Regions from separate parts of the Streptomyces herbicida genome, predicted to be linked through region 2. Evidence: riboswitches for the same ligand, from Rfam matches in the RefSeq annotation. Region 2 holds a riboswitch; each other region holds the start of a gene.
The links. Region 2 has a riboswitch for cobalamin ahead of Q8A52_RS22795 (CbtB domain-containing protein). Riboswitches for the same ligand answer to the same signal wherever they lie in the genome.

Region 1 (5,270 bases), on a different contig from region 2:
CCCCGCGCGAGGCGGGCCTGCTCGGCACCGACGTGGGCCTCCCGATGCTGATGCTCTCCCGCCACTCCCTGGACCGGGAGGGCAGGCCGGTGGAATGGGTGCGGTCGGTCTACCGCGGCGACCGCTACAAGTTCGTGGCCCGCCTCAAGCGGCCCGCGGAGTGATGGCCACAGGGCTCGAACGACCTCATATTCGAGCCACTTGAGGCAGCGCGGGCGGTGTAGCGCACCCACTGCTCCTGCTCAGCGTTCATGTGCGCCGCCCGGCGCTCTCCACCCTGAGGGAGGCGCACCACCCGGAGGCGGAGGTGCCGTCCCGGAGTGCGTTCGAACGGATGCGTACGGACCGTCAGGAGTCGGACCCCCGGCAGGAAATCCGCTGCGGCTGAGGCGGCTTCTGCACAGAATCGACATGCCGATATGAGGATGAGGTCTTCCACTTGTGTGACGGCGTCGCCTAGATTGCCTGCGCATTACACATGTGATCGATGGTGATCAGTGGTGCTCAGCGAGGGGACGGAGTCGCAAGATGTCGGATGCCTCGGATGTGACCGGAGCGGCGGTGGTGACGCCCTTGCGCGTCGTCATCGCCCTGTGTCTGATCGCGCCCTTCGTGGCGATGCTGTGGGTCGGCTCCTATGCCAAGACGGACCCCGCGTTCATCGGGATCCCGTTCTTCTACTGGTACCAGATGCTGTGGGTGGTCATCTCCACCGCGCTCACGATGACCGCGTACCAGCTGTGGCAGCGTGACCAGCGCGCCCGCGCGGCGGCCCGGCGGAGCGGGGGTGCGTCGAAGTGAAGGACGGCGTGAACGGTGTCGCGCTCGGCGTCTTCGTCCTCTTCTTCCTGGCCGTCACGGTCATGGGCTTCCTGGCCGCGCGCTGGCGCAAGGCCGAGAACGAGCACAGCCTCGACGAATGGGGCCTGGGCGGACGCTCCTTCGGCACCTGGATCACCTGGTTCCTGCTCGGCGGCGACCTGTACACGGCGTACACCTTCGTCGCCGTACCGGCGGCGATCTACGCGGCGGGCGCGGCCGGCTTCTTCGCCGTGCCGTACACCATCCTCGTCTACCCGCTGATCTTCACGTTCCTCCCGCGCCTGTGGTCGGTGTCCCACCGGCACGGCTATGTGACGACCTCGGACTTCGTGCGCGGCCGCTTCGGCTCGAAGGGTCTGTCACTGGCGGTGGCGGTCACCGGAATCCTGGCGACGATGCCGTACATCGCGCTCCAACTGGTCGGCATCCAGGCCGTCCTCGACGTGATGGGCGTCGGCGGCGGCGAGAGCACCAACTGGTTCGTGAAGGACCTGCCGCTGCTGATCGCCTTCGGTGTGCTGGCCGCGTACACCTACTCCTCGGGCCTGCGGGCGCCCGCCCTGATCGCGTTCGTGAAAGACACGCTGATCTACATCGTCATCGCGGTGGCGATCATCTACATCCCGATCAAGCTGGGCGGCTTCGACGAGATCTTCACGAAGGCGGGCGAGGCGTACAGCCAGGTCAACCCGGCGACCGGCAAGCCGCGCGGCGCCCTCACCCCACCCGAGGCCGGCCAGTGGACGTACGCCACGCTGGCACTGGGCTCCGCGCTCGCGCTCTTCATGTACCCGCACTCGATCACCGCGACGCTCTCCTCGAAGAGCCGTGAGGTGATCCGCCGCAACACCACGATCCTGCCGCTGTACTCCCTCATGCTCGGCCTGCTTGCCCTGCTGGGCTTCATGGCGATCGCGGCGGGCGTCAAGGTGCAGAACGGCCAGCTGGCCATCCCGCAGCTGTTCGAGAACATGTTCCCGGACTGGTTCGCGGGCGTGGCCTTCGCGGCGATCGGCATCGGCGCCCTCGTCCCCGCGGCCATCATGTCCATCGCGGCCGCGAACCTGTTCACCCGCAACATCTACAAGGACTTCATCAAGCCGGACGCCACGGCCGCGCAGGAGACCAAGGTCTCCAAGCTGGTCTCCCTGCTGGTGAAGGTGGGCGCGCTGGTCTTCGTCCTGACGATGGACAAGACGGTCGCCATCAATTTCCAGCTGCTCGGCGGCATATGGATCCTGCAGACCTTCCCGGCCCTGGTCGGCGGCCTGTTCACCCGCTGGTTCCACCGCTGGGCGCTGCTCGCGGGCTGGGCGGTCGGCATGGTGTACGGCACCGTCGCCGCGTACGGCGTCGCCTCGCCGACGCAGCAGCACTTCGGCGGCTCGGCCAAGGAGATCCCGGGCATCGGGGAAATCGGCTACATCGGCCTCACCGCCTTCGTGCTCAATGTGGCCGTCACGGTGGTGCTGACCTTCGCCCTGAAGGCGCTGAAGGCCCCGGAGGGCGTCGACGAGACCAGCCCGGAGGACTACACGGCGGACGCCGGCGACCCGGGCGTCGAGGTGGAACTGCCGCCGGCGACCGCGGGCGCCGGCCACTGAGGACGCGGACGAGGACGGGCCGTCGGAGAAATTCCGGCGGCCCTTTGTCGTACCCGTCCTGCACACTCGGTCCCATGGACATCGAGATCAGGCGGACGGCTCCGGACGAGTACGGCACCCTGGGCGAGATCACCGCCCAGGCCTATCTCCAGGACGGCCTCCTCGACTTCGGGGAAAGCGACGGGTACCTCCGCGAGCTCAGGGACGTGGCCAAGCGCGCGGCCGCCGCGGAGGTGCTGGCCGCCGTGGCGGACGGCGAAGTGCTCGGCGGCGTCACCTTCGTGCCGGCAGGCGGGCCCATGGCCGACATCGCCCGTGCCGGAGAGGCCGAGATACGGATGCTCGCGGTCGCCCACGCGGCGCGCTGCCGCGGCGTCGGGGAAGCCCTGGTGCGCGCCTGCGTCGATCGCGCACGGGCCACGCCGGGCTGCGAACGGATCGTGCTGTCCACCCAGCACTCCATGCAGGCCGCCCATCGCATCTACGAACGCATGGGCTTCGTCCGCACACCCGAGCGGGACTGGAATCCCCTCCCCCACCTCGACGACATCACTCTCGTCACCTACGAGTTGACGCTCTGATACCGCCACGACACAACATCTGGGGGTGACACGGCAGCCCGGCACTAGATGTATGCTCATGCTCGCTGTCGCCGCAGGGGAATCCGGTGCGAATCCGGAACTGTCCCGCAACGGTGTACTTGCGCGTATCCGCCCACGGGCGAAGCGCGCTCGCGTCAGTCCGAGGACCTGCCGACAGTGCGCCCTGGCCACCCGGTCCGGGTGCCCCGACGTCCGGGCCTCGTGGAGTGGGCCGGTGGACGCGACGCCGCGTGCGCTCGTGTGCTGCCCCCTGCCCCGCGTCAGGCCCCCGTGCCGAGCCAGGGAGAGCCCCACGTGACCATCGCGCCAGCCGAACCGGCGTCAGCGACAGGCCTGGAGACCGACGGTCCCGGTACCGCGCTGCTGCGGACCCTGACCGAGCTGACCGCCGATCTGCCCGACGCCGACCCCGGCCGGGTCGCCGCCGCAGCGCTGCGCGGCCGCTCCGCCCGGGCGGACGAGACGGAGCTGCGCGAGCTGGCCACGGAGGCGGCCGCCGGCCTCATCTCCGAGGACCCGGCCTACTCCCGGCTGGCCGCCCGGCTGCTGACCCTCTCCATCCGCGCCGAGGCCGCCTCGCAGGGCGTGACGTCCTTCACCGGGTCCGTCGCCGTGGGGCACCGCGAGGGGCTGATCGCCGACCGCACCGCCGCGTTCGTGCGGCTGCACGCCGAGCGGCTCGACGCGCTGGTGGACGCGGCCGGCGACGACCGCTTCGGCTACTTCGGCCTGCGCACCCTGCACAGCCGCTACCTGCTGCGCCACCCCATCACCCGCAAGGTCGTCGAGACGCCCCAGCACTTCATGCTGCGGGTCGCCGCGGGTCTGGCCGAGGACGACACCTCCCGCTCCGTCGACGAAGTCGCCGCGCTCTACGGGCTCATGAGCCGGCTCGACTACCTGCCCTCCTCCCCCACGCTCTTCAACTCCGGCACGCGGCACCCCCAGATGTCGTCCTGCTACCTCCTCGACTCCCCGCTGGACGAGCTGGACTCCATCTACGACCGCTACCACCAGGTGGCACGCCTCTCGAAGCACGCCGGCGGCATCGGGCTGTCGTACTCCCGCATCCGCAGCCGCGGTTCGCTGATCCGCGGCACCAACGGGCACTCCAACGGCATCGTCCCGTTCCTGAAGACCCTCGACGCCTCCGTCGCCGCCGTGAACCAGGGCGGCCGGCGCAAGGGCGCGGCCGCGGTCTACCTGGAGACCTGGCACTCCGACATCGAGGAGTTCCTGGAGCTGCGCGACAACACCGGTGAGGACGCCCGCCGTACGCACAACCTCAACCTCGCGCACTGGATCCCGGACGAGTTCATGCGCCGGGTCAACGCCGACGAGCAGTGGTCGCTGTTCTCCCCGTCGGACGTGCCGGAGCTGGTCGACCTGTGGGGCGCGGAGTTCGACGCCGCGTACCACAAGGCGGAGGCGGACGGGCTCGCGAAGAAGACCGTCCCCGCCCGTGACCTCTACGGCCGCATGATGCGCACCCTGGCGCAGACCGGCAACGGCTGGATGACCTTCAAGGACGCCGCCAACCGCACCGCCAACCAGACGGCCGAGCCGGGCCACGTCGTCCACTCCTCCAACCTCTGCACGGAGATCCTGGAGGTCACGGACGACGGCGAGACGGCGGTCTGCAACCTGGGCTCGGTCAACCTCGGCGCCTTCGTGAGCAACGGGGACATCGACTGGCAGCGGCTGGACGAGACCGTCCGCACGGCCGTCACCTTCCTCGACCGTGTCGTCGACATCAACTTCTACCCGACCGAGCAGGCCGGCCGGTCCAACGCCAAGTGGCGTCCCGTCGGCCTCGGCGCGATGGGTCTGCAGGACGTCTTCTTCAAGCTGCGGCTGCCGTTCGACTCGGCCGGTGCGCGCGCCCTGTCCACCCGCATCGCCGAGCGCATCATGCTCGCCGCGTACGAGGCCTCCGCCGACCTCGCCGAGCGCAACGGCGCGCTGCCGGCCTGGGAGAAGACCCGGACCGCCCGGGGTGTCCTGCACCCCGACCACTACGACGCCGAGCTGACCTGGCCCGAGCGCTGGGCGGCCCTGCGCGAGCGGATCGCCGCGGTCGGCATGCGCAACTCGCTGCTGCTGGCGATCGCCCCGACCGCCACCATCGCCTCCATCGCGGGCGTGTACGAGTGCATCGAGCCGCAGGTCTCCAACCTGTTCAAGCGCGAGACACTGTCCGGCGAGTTCCTGCAGGTCAACTCCTACCTGGTGCGGGACCTCA
Region 2 (5,270 bases):
ACGGTTCCCGGTGGCGACGCAGCAGGGCCGCTAGCGCGCAGCGCAGGCACGTGGGATCCGCTTCCGCCGCCGTTTCCTCGACGGCGGGGCCCGGCGCGGGACACGTGCAACCGTCCACCGAACCGTGCTCGGCGGCCGCGATCAATGTCTCCAGTTCCCGCAGCAGTTGCTCCGTGCGCTTCGCCTGCTGGGCGAGAACTCGGACACGGGCGCTCTGACCGCCGATCTGCCGTCGGCTGGCGATCAGTTGCTCGTACTCCTCCAGGGTCAGGGCCACCGCCTCACGTCCGCCCAGGGTGATGTGGCGCGGCTGGGGATGTCTGGCCAAGGGGCTTCTCCGCTCGTCGCCTCCGCCGGTCGGTGTCCCGAGAACGCGAGAGGGCCCCCCGATGGTTCCGAAGGGCCCTCTTGTGTCCTGAAGGGATCAGCGCGCGGCTGGAACTGCCCGCGCGGACGAGGCTGTCGCGGGCTTGGGATTGAGCATCCGCTCGGCCAACTCGCCGAAGACGAGGCCGAATCCGCCCCACAGCACCGTCTGGATGGCCAGCGCGGAGAGCCGGAACCGCCACAGCAGGGTGGCCGGGAAGTCCTTGGGCACCTCGTTGACGACGGGCAGGAACGCGTACGCGAGCCCGATGGCGACGGCGAAGGCCGCCACCGCGACGACGGTCGCGTACCAGGTGCCCAGCCGGGGCGCGAGCCGCTTGCCCAGGATGGTGACGGCGATCGCGAGGAGCACGCTGAGCGCCATCATCAGGAAGTACAGCGTCGTCCGCTTGCCGATGGTGTCGGGATCACCCACGGAGGGCGGGTTGGCCGGGTACTTGAGGAAGGGCACGACGTACACGGCCAGCAGTGCGCACCCGGACAGCAGTAGCGCGGTCGCCCGGGGGCCGAACCGGCCGACGCGGCCGAGCGCGAAGGAAAACGCGAGTGCCGCGATGCCGCCGAAGGCGACCCCGTAGACCAGGACGCCGGTGGCGAGTCCGGCGGTCGACTGCAGGGAGCGGGAGACGACCTCCATCTCGTGCTCGTGGGAGTGCGCCTCCTCGAAGCTGATCGCGTTGTCGACACTCGGCTCACCGAGGAAGTAGGCGACGACGAGGGCGAGCACGCCGGCGGCCAGGCCGGCGAGCATGCCCCGCACGAGGAGGTTTCTCACTGTTGCGGAGTTCATGGGTGTGCGGCGCCCCTCGTCAGTGGCAGGGGAAGCCGAGCAGGTGGCGGGCGTCGTGCACCCACTCGTGGACGTCCGTGCCGTTGAACACGGAGGTGGCGCCCTGCTCGGCGCCGACGAAGTACAGCAGGACCAGCATCAGGATGCCGAAGAAGACCGCCCAGGGTGCTATCGCCTTCAGCGGCAGCGTGGCGGGAACGACGGGGGTGGTGGCTGTCGGCTGGGCGACGGTCTGCGCCATGGCAGGGCCTCCTCTGGGAGTTCGCGTCCCATCTCGGTGGTGCACTGGACGACGGCCACGGGTCTGACTCACGAAACGCCCCAGGGCCTCTCGCATACAGTGGCGCGACCGTGCCGGACTCCCACCGGCTTCCGTCTCGCCGTCGTCGATATCGAACCGACGGTACCGCGAGTCGGGGACATGGCCAAGACCGCATCCACCAGGCGTGATCTTCCTCTCCCGCCGGGCGGCCCGGCGGAGCACGGCGCGGGTCAACTCCCCGTCAGGCGTGACAGGTGGCGGATCGGGGTCGCGGGGACCGTGGCCGGGACGCGCTCCAGGACGCCGCCCGCGAAGACGTCGTACAGGGGCAGCGTCTCCAGGTGCACGTACCCGATGTGGCAGTCGCAGACGGCGAGTGGGCAGGGGCGGGGGCGCAGGGCGGTGCGGTACGAGCCGTCGTAGAGGTTGCCGAGCGGGGTAGGCACGAAGTGGCAGCGGCGGACGGTGCCTTCGCCGTCGACGGAGATCACGGAGTCGCCGGTGCGGCAGGGCAGCCCCGCGCTGGTGTGCGGGTGCCGGCTGTAGGGGAAGAGCGGGTCCAGGACCGTCCACCGGTCGGCCTCAGCGTCGGTGTACGGGTGTCCCTCGGCGGCGTTGACCCACAGGTAGACGTGCTCGGGCAGGTCGGCGCGCAGGTGCCGGGCCGCGTCGAGATGGTCGGGCAGGCCGACGATGCCGACGCTGAAGCGGATGCCGCGCTCGGTCAGATCGCGGCACTTGGTGAGGAAGCGGTCGTAGGGGGTCTGCCCCGGGTGGTAGGTGCACCACAGGGCCAGCGTGTCGCGGTCGGCCTCGGCGAGCCAGTCGGTACGGCAGCTGAGGTTGGTCTGGATCGCCACGCGCCGGATGTGCGGCAGATGGGACAGGTCCGCGAGGGTGCGCCGGTACCAGGAGCGGACCAGGCCCTCTCCCCAGGGGGTGAACAGGATGGACAGGCGGTCGCCGGTCTGCTGCCGGGCCCAGGCGGCGAAGCCCTCGAGGGACGCGCGGTCCGCGCGCAGTTGGGCGCCGGTGTCGCGTCGCTTGGCGAAGGGGCAGTAGGGGCAGTCGTAGTCGCAGGAGGCGAGGGGGCCCCGGTAGAGGAGGGTGAGGTCCATGGCGGGCCGGTCACTTCCTCTCGTAGGCGGCCATGGCGGCCCGGACCGCCGGGGAGAAGAGGTCGGGGCCGATCGCGTCGGAGTGGGCGATTCCCTCGGGGGTGAGCCTGAGGGTGGTGCGGTCGTCGGTCAGCCAGCCGCGCTCGGCGAAGCCGGCGAGCTCGGGGCCGAAGTGGTCGGCGGGGGTCGCTCCGAATCGGGCGCGGTAGTCGTCGAGGCGCAGGCCCTCGGCCTGGAGGAGGGACTGCAGGAGGTGCCGGCGACGTGCCTCGTCGGTGTCGATGAGGCGGCCGTACTCGGCGTGGGCGAAGTCGGTGGCCGGGCGGGAGACGTAGTCGTCGATGATCGCGCGGATCTCGTGCATGTCCACGGCGTAGTCGAAGGAGTAGTGCAGACCGGCCGTGTAGGAGCGGGCACCGCAGCCGAGGCCGATCATCCCGTCGGTCTGGCAGGCGTAGTCGTCGGCCCCCTGGGGCGGGGCGTCGGTGCGGCGGAACATGCGCATGGACTGCTGGGTGTAGCCGTGCGCGAGGAGGTGGTCGCGGCCGACGCGGTACAGGCGCAGCCGCTGTTCGTCCCAGGCGGGGTCGGGGCCGGTATCGCGTCGGCCCAGGCCGGTCAGGGGGCGGACGTAGAGGGGGTAGAGGTAGAGCTCCTCGGGACGCCAGGCGAGGGCCGCGTCGAGGGAGTCCAGCCAGCTCCGTTCCGTCTGGCCGTCGATGCCGTAGATGAGGTCGATGTTGAGGACGGGGATGCCGGCGTCGCGGACGCGGGCGAGGGCCGACTCCACGTCGGCGCGGCGCTGCGGGCGTACGGCGGCGCGGGCCTCGGAGTCGACGAAGCTCTGCACGCCCAGGCTCAGCCGGGTGGTGCCGCGGTCGGCGAGGACCGTGAGCCGGTCGGCGGTGGCGGTGGCCGGGGAGGCCTCGACCGACAGCGGGACGGCGCGCAGATCGGCGCCCATGCGGTGTTCGGCGATGTCGCACAGACGCTCGAGCTCGGGGGCGGTGAGGAAGGTCGGGGTGCCGCCGCCGAAGGCCGCCGTGGCGAACCGGACCTCGTCCGTGTCCCCGAGCGCTTCCCGTACGGCCCCCGCCTGGCGCTCCAGCGCGTCCAGGTAGGCGCCGGTCAGGCCGGCGGGGGCGCCGATGCGGGTGAACAGGTTGCAGAAACCGCAGCGGACTTCGCAGAAGGGGATGTGGAGGTAGAGGGAGAGGGTGCTTTTGGGTTCGGCCGCCCAGAGAGTGTTCAGCAGGGGGCGGTCGTGGAGCCGGCGGTAGGCGGTCTTGTGGGGGTAGGCGTAGACGTAGCTCTGGTAGGGGCTGGTCAACGTCGTCCGCTCGGCGGTGGTCATCGGGCGGCCTCCGTCGGGCGGGACGCGGTTTCCAGGAAGAAGTGGGCGTAGGGCACGGTCCAGACGGACTCGTGGCCGAGTCGGTGGCCGGTGTATCCGTCGTCGCCGTAGGCGGTGCCGTGGTCGGAACAGACGACGGCGAAGCAGCGGCGTCTGCTGCTCGCGGCGGCGAAGAGCCGTCCGATGTGCCGGTCCACGTACTCCAGGGCGGCGGCGTGCGTGGCGCGGGTGTCGCCGGCCTCACGGGTCGCGCCGGGCAGGTGGAACCAGTTCGGCTGGTGCAGGGCGGACACGTTGACGAAGAGGAACAGCCGTTGTTCCGCGGGGAGTTCGCGTACGACGCGTTCGGCGCAGGCCACCTGGTTCTCGAAGGAGGCGGGGTCGGTGACGCCGAACTCCGGTGTCCAGTGGGACTCGTGGAACAGGCCCGGCAGCACCGAGCCCAGCGGGCCCAGCTTGTTGAAGAAGCCCACCCCTCCGATGCACACGGTGTGATAGCCCACCTTGGCCAGGCCGGAGACGAGATCCGGGGTGTCGTAGACGAAGGTGCCCTTGGCGGTGGTCTCGCTGCCCGCGAAGCTTGCGGCGAACAGGCGCGGATGCGGGCCGGGGGCGGCCGGGGTGGGCAGGAAGCCCGCGAAGATCGCCTGGTGGGAGGCGTAGGTGAAGCTGCCCGGGGCGTGGCGCTTCTCCCAGCGGCCGCCGGGGAGGTGGCGGGCCAGGTTCGGTAGGCGGCCCGCCGCGGCGAGTTCGCTGGCGACGTCGTGGCGGAGGGTGTCGAGGGTGACGAGGAGGATGTCGTGGCTGCCGATGATCTCGTTCATGTCCGGCGCATGCGGCTCGTGCGGCCCATCCGGCGCAAGTGGAACATGCGGCTCGTGGGGCTCACCCGGCGCTGGAGGCGCGGTGGGGGCGCTCCCGGGCGGGAGCGGCTCAGGCGTCGGGGCGGGCGAGGGCATGCGGGTTTCCTTCTCTGTACTGGTGGTGCGAAGCGGCCGTCGGCCGGCCCGGGGCGAAGCGGCGCAGCGCGGCGGCCACCTGGGTGGCATAGGTGTCGAGACCCTCGGCGCCGCTGCCGGGCAGGCCGGTGAGGCGCGGCAGCAGGTCGCCGAACGCGTTCACCTCGCCGACCGCGGCTCGGCGCCAGCCCACGGCGGGCAGCAGATCGACGCCGACGCAGAGGGTGCGGGGGAAGCAGGCCGCGGCCCGCTCGCACACGCCGAGCAGATCGGTCCAGTGCGCACCCGCCGCTTCGACGGCCTGCCTGGCCGCGTCGAGATCGCCCCGGCGGCCCCCGAGGTGGAGATTGGTCAGGGGTGAGCGGCTCGTACGGACGACGGCGTGCGTGGCGCGACCGGC
Region 3 (5,270 bases), on a different contig from region 2:
GGGCTTCGCCGCCCAGACCAGCGCCGCGACGGTCATCCTGGCCTCCTCCCACCTGGGCTTCTCCCTCTCCACCACGCACGCCGTCTCCGGTTCCGTGATGGGCGCGGGCCTGGGCCGCAAGGGCGGCGTGGTCCGCTGGTCCACCGCGACCCGCATGGTCGTGGCCTGGGCGCTGACCCTGCCGGCGGCCGCTCTGGTCGGTGCGCTCGCGGAGTCCGTGACCGACCTGGGCGACTGGGGCACCGCAGTCGTCGCCGTCTTCCTGGTCGCCTCCAGCGCCGCGATCTGGAAGATCTCCCGCCGCGAGGTGGTCGACCACAGCAACGTCAACGACACCGAGGAGCCGGCCGGTGTGGTGACCACGGCGATCGCCGCCGTGACGCCGCCCCCGGCGGGCACGCTTGCCGAGGGTCTGACGGCCACGATCCCGGCCCAGGCGACCGCCCCCGCCACCGACCCGGCGACCCCTCCGGCCGCCACCGTCTGACCCCGAGCCCCGGTTACTAAGGAAGCATCACCATGAAGATCGACTGGGCGGCTCTCGGCTCCGTCTTCGGCGTCAGCCTCGTGGTCACGGTCGCCATCGTGGCCCTGTTCACCGTCGGCGTCGCAGGTCTCTCGCGCCGCGAACGCGCCACGGCCCAGGGCGGATCCGCCGCCCTCGCGGTCACCGGAGCGTATGTGTGCTTCGCGGCCTGCGCGGCGGCGGTGGCGTACGGCATCTACCTGATCATGGCCAAGGCCTGACCCAGGTTCACCAGGCTCCTCCCCGATGCCTTCGGGGAGGAGCCTTTTCGTCTGCCCTGACACCCGCCCGCGCAGCGCCGGTGTGGGTCTCAGCACACTCTCCCCTTGCAGGTCAACGGCAAGTTGACGGCCCTTCCGGGGGCGTGGTGGACTGCCGGAGCCATGTACGGCGGCAAGGGAGGAAGCCGGTGTGAATCCGGCGCGGTCCCGCCACTGTCACCGGGGAAGAACTCTCCGGAAGCCAGGAACTCCCACCGCCGGTCTCGTCGAACCAGGGCGCGGACACCCTGAGTGAGGACATATCGCCATGCTCGGCTGCCGATTGAGATACAGCACCAGGTCGCTGCTCGACCCCACGGCCGGCTGAGCCGATGCGTGCCGATCGCGTCTTCGCGTACGGCGCCTCCGCCGGCCTCCTCGGTGACCTCCTCCTGGGCGATCCGCGCCGTGGGCATCCGGTCGCCGCGTTCGGACGTGCGGCAGGCGCCGTCGAACGGGTGCTGTGGCGGGACCATCGCGGCTGGGGTGCGCTGCACACCGCCGCGTGCGTCGGTGGGGCCGTGGCCCTCGGCGTCCTCGCCCGGCGAGCCGTACGTCCCTCCCCCGCCGCCTCCGTCGCACTCACCGGTGCCGCCACCTGGGCCGTGGTCGGGGGGACTTCGCTCGCCCGGGAGGCCCGGGCCATCGGGCGTGCCCTGGAGGCGGGTGACGTGGAAGGTGCCCGTGCCCGGCTGCCTCACCTCTGCGGACGGGATCCACAGGCGCTCGACGCCGACGGGATCGCCCGGGCCGTGGTCGAGTCCGTCGCCGAGAACACGTCCGACGCCGTCGTAGGGGCGCTGGTGTGGGGCGCCGTGGCAGGCGTGCCCGGACTGCTCGGGTTCCGCGCGGTCAACACCCTTGACGCCATGGTCGGGCACAAGTCCCCCCGGTACCGGCGCTACGGGTGGGCCTCCGCCCGGCTCGACGACGTCGCCGGGTGGCCGGGGGCCCGGCTCACCGCCGTACTGGCCGCCGCCGCGGGCCCGGATCCGCGCGGCGCCCTGCGCGCCTGGCGGGCCGACGCGCGCAGGCATCCCAGTCCCAACGCCGGGCCCGTCGAGGCCTCCTTCGCGGGGGCCTTGGGCGTGCGGCTCGGCGGAACCCTCTCCTACGGGGGGCGGGTCGAGCACCGGCCCGTGCTCAACGGCGGCGGCCGTGCCGTGGCCGCCGAGGACATCGACCGGGCCGTACGGCTCTCCCGTCGGGTCGGTCTGCTCGCGCTCGGCGCCGGAGTCGCCGCGCGCGCCGTCGCAGCCAAGGCAAAGGAGGGCACGTCATGAACGGTGGTCTGCTCGTCGCCGGCACCACCTCCGACGCGGGCAAGAGCGTCGTGACGGCGGGGATCTGCCGGTGGCTGGTGCGACAGGGCGTCAAGGTCGCGCCCTTCAAGGCGCAGAACATGTCCCTCAACTCGTTCGTCACGCGCGAGGGCGCCGAGATCGGTCGGGCGCAGGCCATGCAGGCCCAGGCGTGCCGGGTGGAGCCCAGCGCGCTGATGAATCCCGTGCTGCTCAAGCCCGGTGGTGAGCAGAGCAGCCAAGTCGTGCTGCTGGGCAAGCCCGTCGGCGAACTCAGCGCGCGCGGATACCACGGCGGGCGGCAGCGGCAACTCCTCGGGACCGTTCTCGACTGTCTCGCCGAGTTGCGGGGCACGTATGACGCGGTGATCTGTGAGGGCGCCGGTTCTCCCGCCGAGATCAATCTGCGGCGGACCGACATCGTGAACATGGGCATCGCGCGCAACGCGCGGCTGCCCGTGCTGGTGGTGGGCGACATCGACCGAGGGGGCGTCTTCGCCTCCTTCTTCGGCACCGTCGCACTCCTGTCACGCGAGGACCAGGAACTCGTCGCCGGGTTCCTCGTCAACAAGTTCCGGGGGGACGTCGGTCTGCTGGAGCCGGGGCTCGACATGCTGCACGGGCTCACCGGACGGCACACCTACGGAGTGCTGCCGTTCCGGCACGGGCTCGGCATCGACGAGGAGGACGGGCTCCGCGTCTCGCTGCGCGGCACCGTGCGCGAGTCGTCCGTCGCGCCGCCCGTTGGAGAGGACGTGCTGCGCGTCGCCGTCTGCGCGATCCCGCTCATGTCCAACTTCACCGACGTGGACGCGCTGGCCGCCGAGCCCGGTGTCGTCGTGCGATTCGTGGACCGGCCGGAGGAACTCGCCGACGCCGACCTCGTCGTGATCCCGGGCACCCGGGGGACGGTCCGGGCACTGGAGTGGCTGCGGGAGCGGGGGCTGGCGGACGCCCTGGTCGCAAGGGCCCGTGAGGGCCGGCCCGTTCTCGGCGTCTGCGGCGGCTTCCAGATGCTCGGCGAGCACATCGAGGACGACGTCGAGAGCCGCAAGGGACACGTGGACGGGCTCGGGATCCTGCCCGTGCGGGTGCGGTTCGCCCGCGAGAAGACCCTCACCCGGCCCGTCGGCGAAGCCCTCGGCGAGCACGTCGAGGGCTACGAGATCCACCACGGGGTCGCCGACATCCACGGCGGGGAGACGTTCATCTCCGACGGCAGTGGGCACAGCCTGGACGGTTGCCGGGTCGGGCAGACCTGGGGCACCCACTGGCACGGCTCCCTGGAGTCGGACGGTTTCCGGCGGGCCTTCCTGCGCGAGGTGTCGGCCGCCGCGGGCCGCCGCTTCGTACCGGCCCCCGACACCTCGTTCGCCGCGCTGCGCGAGGAGCAGCTCGACCGGCTCGGCGACCTGATCGAACAGCACGCGGACACGGACGCGCTCCAGCGGCTCATCGAGTCGGGCGCGCCGCAAGGACTGCCTTTCATTCCACCGGGAGCGCCCGCATGAGCACAGTGTTGTTGTTGTCGACCGCCGACACCGATCTGCTGGCGGCACGGGCCTCCGGCGCGTCCTACCTGATCGGCAACCCGACCCGGGTCGACGTCGTCGAGGAGCTTCCGGAGCTCCTGCGACGGGCCGACCTCGCCGTCGTACGGCTGCTCGGCGGCAAGCGGGCCTGGGAGGAGGGGCTCGCCGCGCTGAAGGCCGCCGGCATCCCGACCGTGCTGCTGGGCGGGGAAGCGGTGCCCGACGCCGAGTTGATGGCCGAGTCGTCCGTGCCGGCCGGTGTGGTGGCCGAGGCGCTGCGCTACCTCGTCGAGGGCGGCCCCGCCAACCTCACCGAGCTCGCGCGGTTCCTGTCCGACACCGTCCTGCTGACGGGCGAGGGCTTCGACGAGCCGCAGAAGATGCCCGAGTACGGCGTCCACGGTGAGCGTGCCCTCGTCGGGGGCCGGCCCACGGTCGGCGTGCTCTTCTACCGGGCCCATGAACTGAGCGGCAACACCGCCTTCGTCGACACCCTGTGCGACGCGATCGAGGCGCGGGGCGCCAACGCGCTTCCCGTGTACTGCGGTTCGCTGCGCGGTGCCGACGCCGGGCTGTACGAGATCCTCGGCCGGGCCGACGCCCTGGTGGCCACGGTCCTCGCCGCCGGCGGCACCCACGCCTCGCAGGCCTCGGCGGGCGGCGACGAGGAGTCCTGGGACATCGGGGCCCTGGCCGACCTGGACATCCCGGTGCTGCAAGGGCTCTGTCTGACCTCCTCCCGTGCCGCGTGGGACGAGTCCGACGCCGCCCTCTCCCCCATGGACGCGGCGATGCAGGTCGCGATCCCCGAGTTCGACGGCCGCCTCATCACCGTGCCGTTCTCCTTCAAGGAGCAGGGTCCGGACGACGTCCCGGTGTACGTCGCCGACCCCGAGCGGGCCGGACGGGTCGCCGGAATCGCCGTACGGCACGCGCAGTTGAAGCACAAGGACAATGCCGACAAGAAGGTCGCGCTCGTCTTCACCGCCTACCCGACCAAACACTCGCGGGTCGGCAACGCGGTGGGCCTCGACACCCCGGCCTCCGCGGTCCGGGTCCTCGACGCGCTGCGGGACGCCGGATACTCCCTCACCGAATACCCTGACAACGGCGACGAGTTGATCCACCGGCTCATCGAGGCCGGTGGCCACGACGTCGAGTGGCTCACCGAGGAGCAGCTGGCCGCCGCGCCCGCGCGCGTGCCGCTCGCCGACTACCGGGCCTGGTTCGACAAACTCGACCCCGAGCTCAGGGACGGCATGCTGGAGGCGTGGGGCGAGCCGCCGGGCTCGCTCTACGTCGACGGCGACGACATCGTCCTCGCCTCCCTCCGGTTCGGGAACGTCGTCGTGATGATCCAACCGCCGCGCGGCTTCGGCGAGAACCCGATCGCGATCTACCACGACCCCGACATGCCGCCCTCGCACCACTACATGGCGGCGTACCGGTGGCTGGAGGCTGCGCCACCGGAGGGGGGCTTCGGCGCGGACGCGATCGTCCACATGGGCAAGCACGGCACGATGGAGTGGCTGCCGGGCAAGGGGCTCGGGCTCGGCAAGGGCTGTGCGCCGGACGCGGTCCTCGGCGACCTGCCGCTCATCTACCCCTTCATCGTCAACGACCCCGGCGAGGGCACCCAGGCCAAGCGGCG

Region 1: it holds a riboswitch for cobalamin, as region 2 does, so the genes downstream of both, Q8A52_RS02665 (ribonucleoside-diphosphate reductase subunit alpha) here and Q8A52_RS22795 (CbtB domain-containing protein) in region 2, are expected to answer to the same signal.
Region 3: it holds a riboswitch for cobalamin, as region 2 does, so the genes downstream of both, Q8A52_RS42030 (cobalamin biosynthesis protein) here and Q8A52_RS22795 (CbtB domain-containing protein) in region 2, are expected to answer to the same signal.

The regions. Positions count from the first base shown of each region.
Region 1 covers NZ_JAUYWJ010000001.1:583,371-588,640, reverse strand. Annotated here, with positions in the region: gene Q8A52_RS02690 (GntR family transcriptional regulator) at 1-164, shown strand, start outside; gene Q8A52_RS02685 (CstA-like transporter-associated (seleno)protein) at 254-388, shown strand; gene Q8A52_RS02680 (DUF3311 domain-containing protein) at 529-801, shown strand; gene mctP (monocarboxylate uptake permease MctP) at 798-2,426, shown strand; gene Q8A52_RS02670 (GNAT family N-acetyltransferase) at 2,501-3,007, shown strand; cobalamin riboswitch at 3,060-3,197, shown strand; gene Q8A52_RS02665 (ribonucleoside-diphosphate reductase subunit alpha) at 3,323-5,270, shown strand, end outside.
Region 2 covers NZ_JAUYWJ010000010.1:333,214-338,483, reverse strand. Annotated here, with positions in the region: gene Q8A52_RS22805 (hypothetical protein) at 1-328, opposite strand, end outside; gene Q8A52_RS22800 (CbtA family protein) at 425-1,177, opposite strand; gene Q8A52_RS22795 (CbtB domain-containing protein) at 1,197-1,418, opposite strand; cobalamin riboswitch at 1,455-1,603, opposite strand; gene Q8A52_RS22790 (STM4011 family radical SAM protein) at 1,670-2,557, opposite strand; gene Q8A52_RS22785 (STM4012 family radical SAM protein) at 2,568-3,911, opposite strand; gene Q8A52_RS22780 (STM4013/SEN3800 family hydrolase) at 3,908-4,735, opposite strand; gene Q8A52_RS22775 (STM4014 family protein) at 4,845-5,270, opposite strand, start outside.
Region 3 covers NZ_JAUYWJ010000030.1:31,482-36,751, reverse strand. Annotated here, with positions in the region: gene Q8A52_RS42040 (inorganic phosphate transporter) at 1-487, shown strand, start outside; gene Q8A52_RS42035 (hypothetical protein) at 520-747, shown strand; cobalamin riboswitch at 878-1,017, shown strand; gene Q8A52_RS42030 (cobalamin biosynthesis protein) at 1,119-2,069, shown strand; gene Q8A52_RS42025 (cobyric acid synthase) at 2,066-3,598, shown strand; gene cobN (cobaltochelatase subunit CobN) at 3,595-5,270, shown strand, end outside.